Regions from separate parts of the Paenibacillus sp. GP183 genome, predicted to be linked through region 2. Evidence: riboswitches for the same ligand, from Rfam matches in the RefSeq annotation. Region 2 holds a riboswitch; the other holds the start of a gene.
The links. Region 2 has a riboswitch for cyclic di-AMP ahead of BLV33_RS23265 (3D domain-containing protein). Riboswitches for the same ligand answer to the same signal wherever they lie in the genome.
Positions count from the first base shown of each region.

Region 1 (2,467 bases), 4.3 Mb from region 2:
CTGCGCACGTGTGAGGTCAGAAGATCTTAAGTCTGTTTTTTCCAGGTTGCATTCATATAAGTCAGCCTCTATCAGGCGTATGCCGCGCAAATCCTGTTTTGATAAATTGGCATACCTTAGGTTGGTATAAGACCAATCTCCGCCACGGATCGTAATACCGTCCAATTGGGCTTTTGTGAAATCAGAGCCTACCATTTTACATTCGTCAAATTTGGCGACAAACAGGTTCGCCTCTTGAAATTGGCAATTGGTAAAGGCCGAACCCGTATGAATGGAAGCATTAAACATCGCTCCCGTAAAATCACATTCGATGAAGCTGCATCCCTTTGTCGTGACTTCTTCCAAGTGAGTTCCACGAAACAGGCATTTTACAAACGTACAGCCAAGCAGCTCACCATCTCTTTGATCTGCTTGGCTGAAGTCGACTTCTTCGTAGGTTTGGTCCGTGTACTGGAACACGTCTAAAATCCTATTTTATGGGAAACAGGTTTGTTTTCACTGTTTAACACAATGTTTCTAATCGAAGAAACAGGAATGATATGACTCTCGATTGAGGTTGTGTAGGTCAGGAACTTATCATCAGCCTCTTTAATCGTACCTCTGCTTACAAGTTGGCCGTCAATGAAATAAATAGTGGCTTCTTTACCATTGAGATAGCTTAACATAGATAGGATCATCCTTTCTTTGATTCAATTTCTATTGATTTCGATTATACGCACTCATTCATACGTTGTCCATCACGGGAAAAAGTGATGATTGCCGAAAAGGTTTCACGACAAATCAAACAGACTGCCGATTTCTCGACAGCCTGTTCGCTTCCAGCCTGAAAAGGCTTGTCCTATTTATTTCGTGAATTCCTGTACCCATTCGCCATTGTAATAAGCAACACCAATTTTAGCGAAATTCGGACTTAAAATGTTTTGACGATGTCCTGCGCTGTTCATCCAGGCAGTCATAACTTCCTGCGGTGTTCTTTGACCCATGGCAATATTCTCGCCAGCATAGCTATATTTAATGCCAAATGCTGTCATCATGGCAAAGGGAGAGCCGTAGGTAGGGGATGTATGGCTGAAATAATTGTTGTTGTACATATCTTTGGCTTTTGCCAAAGCCATCGACGACAATGCGCTGTCGCTAGATAAAGCACTGAGTCCTGCATTGGCACGCTCTTTGTTAACCAAGGAAACAACTTGATTCGCATATGAGGAAACAGATATGGTACTGCCCGTTGACTTCGGTGTGGTACTGCCCGTAGACTTCGGAGGGCTTGGAGGGGAATAGCTTGCTCCAGGGATGTTTAGAACCAATCCCGGCCAAATGTTATTCGGGTTGGATATCTGCGGATTAGCTTTAATAAGACTGCTTAAGCTAATTCCATTGCGATTGGCAATGAGCGACATGGTATCACTGCTTTTTACCGTATACGAGGCAGCAGAAGCGGCTCCGGCTCCGATGATCGTACTTAGTGCAAGAATACCGGTTAAAACGGACTTTCTGAAACGCATTGAATCCATCCTCTCTTTTTTGCGGCCTGCGAGGTTAGCTGACGGGTTCGGGTCAAAGAGCAATCGCCCGGCCATGGATCATGGCTTCACCCCAAACAACAATGGGTTCCCCGCGCATCATATGAAGCTTCGGCCTCTTAGTTGATATTTCTCATAGATCATGAGATTACTAATTTTAACATGGTCTGCCTATTTATGTCTTTGTACTAATTTTACCAATTTATTGGGCCAATTTGGACTGGACAACGTCAAAAAAAACTGCTCTTGTAGGTTCAAGCAGTTCTAAAGACTCTATTTTGCTATATTTTGTTGCAAAGGTGGTTATACAAATAGGTTAATATGGTTTCCAAGATGATCATGGACACTTGTTTCCATAAGCACGATTTGAGTCACGCTGTAGTATTTCCAGGATGATTTATTTTTGCTGGTTTCATCCGTATGACGATGGGATTGTTCCTTTTTATCCGAGTCGTATTTATTAACGGATTGAGGAGCAGTTACAGGTTCCACCACAGTTATGGGTTCCAATTTATAAGAATTTCTAATTTCCATAATGCTGCCTCCTCGTAATTGCAATAAATATATACTTATTATATAACCCTGTGGTTGATGTCTGAAACAGTAAACTGAAGAACGCGGCGAAAGGTATTTGGCTTTGCAATCGAGAATAAAGAATTAGAGAATGATTTAAAAATTGGAGGTTGTTTAATTGTTAAGAGACGATGATATTTATGAATACATTTCAACAAAATACGATTTACTCGTATCCAAGGAAGACTATTTAAATAACATATCTACAACAATATTTGAGATTGCTGATTTCAACAATAAAGACGTTGCCGATATCGGTGCTGGAACCGGAAGATTAACTTGTATGGTGGCTTCTCAATCTAAAAGCATGGTGGCAGTTGATTTTGCTGCAGACATGCTTAAGGTAACGGCAAACAAATTATCTCAAAGAG
Region 1 is NZ_FNSW01000001.1:394,344-396,810, forward strand. It holds gene BLV33_RS01925 (pentapeptide repeat-containing protein) at 1-459, opposite strand, end outside; gene BLV33_RS01930 (hypothetical protein) at 462-665, opposite strand; gene BLV33_RS01935 (CAP domain-containing protein) at 843-1,505, opposite strand; cyclic di-AMP (ydaO/yuaA leader) riboswitch at 1,513-1,650, opposite strand; gene BLV33_RS01940 (hypothetical protein) at 1,827-2,057, opposite strand; gene BLV33_RS01945 (class I SAM-dependent methyltransferase) at 2,215-2,467, shown strand, end outside.
Region 1: linked by a shared signal. The riboswitch ahead of BLV33_RS01935 (CAP domain-containing protein) and the one ahead of BLV33_RS23265 (3D domain-containing protein) in region 2 are both predicted to bind cyclic di-AMP.

Region 2 (2,467 bases):
TTTACAATAATCTCGAAAAAATTATAACATTCATAGGAAAAAGTTTCTATATCAGGCTCGAAAAATGCGATAATTCAGACTTCAGACTCATAGAAATCTTCCGATAAAAGTATGTTAAAGCATAAATATGTAAAAATATGTTGAAAAAGTGAAAGTGTCACAGTATAATAGTCCTACATCCCAGAATATTCAAATAATTTAAATGATGCATCGGGGACAGTTTTTATTCAAATCCGCAACAATGTGATTGGAAAGTATAGAATCAGGCATCTGCCGCTAGAATGTAAAGGCGGAGAACTCCAAGCGAATACAAAAGGGCTCGTTGAATCCCAATACCAAACTTTTCGCCAAATGGCAATTGAATCTCTGAAATACAAGAAGAATTGGACTCATGGTGAAATCATGCTTGATTTCACATTGAAGCAGAACACGCTATGCGCCAGCGTTCAATTCGAGTCGAATTACAACATGGCAAGTACGGTTAAATCGGTTTGAAGGACTTATATTTTATTCATTCAGAAATACTTAGCAAAGCAATAATCCCCACAAGCCTTTAAGGTTTGTGGGGATTATTGCTTTTTATACTTTTTATTTCAATACGTAAACTTTCACGTTTTGGATACCGAAATCACTCGCAGGACCAGTGGAACTCGGGATGAAAATATCGACCCGGTTCCCTTTAATCGCGCTGCCTTCATCGGTTGCAGTAGCGATTAACCCTCTTGGGAAGCCATTAAAGGTATAACCGGTAATGTATACCTTTGTTCCGAGTGGAATCACATTGGGGTCTACGGCAATAGTACCTATTTTAAGGGGATTGCCGAAGTAATCAACAGGGCCCCATCCGTTTTCTTGCGGCGCTTCGGAGTAAGCTGTAGCGACAATGTTCATAACTTTGCTGTACGCCAATGACTTTCCGGAAACGGTCTGAACTGTATTATTCGACGCAGCATGGACTGCGTTAGCGGGTAGTGCGAATCCGGCAATGGACAGGCTTAAAGCAAGCCCAACCACTGTCTTTTTCAGAGGTTGAATATTCATACTATCTCTCCTTTTAGTATATTGCCTACGAGGTTAGTTGTCGGGTTCGGACAAAAGGATACAGTCCCTATTCGGATACGATCCGATATTCACCCCAAATGAACAGCGATATCCTGACAGCTCAAAGCTGAGCGGCACCAGGTGTTCTGTTCAATAAATAAATCATCCCCCGCACTTTCTAAACGAAAGTTTCGGCTTAGATAAGACTAACATATTAAAATGGATAATGTAACCCACATTTATTTACAATATTACTTTTTTAACATAAATTAGCATTACTTGTACTTTTGTCAATTTGACGAGTGCCTAGGTTCGCGATGCTCAGACAATATCGTTTCTTTCAGGAGAGACAAATTTTCTCCGCATTCTGTTTGGTATCGTTCTCCAAAGCATCATCCAATTGAATAAGTTCCCTTTTGCCGTATTTTCTGTCTATTGCGGCTGCAATGATGTGATCCGATAGACAAGGATTTTTAGGCAAAAGAGGACCATGGAGATACGTTCCGATTACATTTTTATAGTGGAGCCCTTCAGTTCCATCCTCACCGTTATTACCAAAGCCTTTGATGACTTTTCCTAGCGATTTGTAGTTGTGATAGGTTCGGCCGGAATGGTTTTCAAAACCGATTATTTTGCCAAAATCATTTGATTCAATCATCATGTTACCAACCAGACGATCTTTGTTGGATATGGATTCAAAGCTGCAAATATCCATCCCCTTATACTTACAGCCATCGGAAGTTACATAGCAACTCCCCAGAAGCTGATAACCTCCACATATGGCGAGGCAGCTTACACCGTCCTCAACACATTCTTTAAATTCTTGTTTTATTTTCAAAAATTCATTGGAAACCAGACCCTGTTCACGGTCACTCCCTCCGCCCATGAAGCAAATATCAACCGTCGAAAAGTTCAATGAAGCAGTCGATTTGATATCCACAACTGTTAATTCAATGCCTCTCCATTCGCACCGTTTTTTAAGAACTAGCACATTTCCTTTATCTCCGTACAAATTTAACCGATCCGGGAAAAAGTTATAAAGGATAAGCTTCATTTTCCTTTTTCACACTCCTAACAAGATACTTTTTCACCTGCTGCAAGGCTGTATAGGTTGGCAACAAATAAGTGTGCATAGGATGATTAAGCGCGTATTTTATGGCCTGATCTATAGAAGGAATTTTAAACACTTTATTGGGATCAATCCCGGCATACTTAAGACGCAACAGCAAGTCGGATGCGCGGCTGCCGGAGCATACTATTGTTTTGATATCTTCCCTTTGAAGGCATTCGAAATCTATATCCCAAATCCATGACACATCTTCACCATCGGCAATAAAGTCATTAATAAAAAAGACGATCTGCTTCTCGTGATTCGTAGAAAGGATTTCCGACAATGAGACATTCGTGCCGGATGGATTTTTATTGA
Region 2 is NZ_FNSW01000001.1:4,692,643-4,695,109, forward strand. It holds gene BLV33_RS23265 (3D domain-containing protein) at 589-1,041, opposite strand; cyclic di-AMP (ydaO/yuaA leader) riboswitch at 1,047-1,248, opposite strand; gene BLV33_RS23270 (type 1 glutamine amidotransferase) at 1,382-2,095, opposite strand; gene BLV33_RS23275 (Mur ligase family protein) at 2,076-2,467, opposite strand, start outside.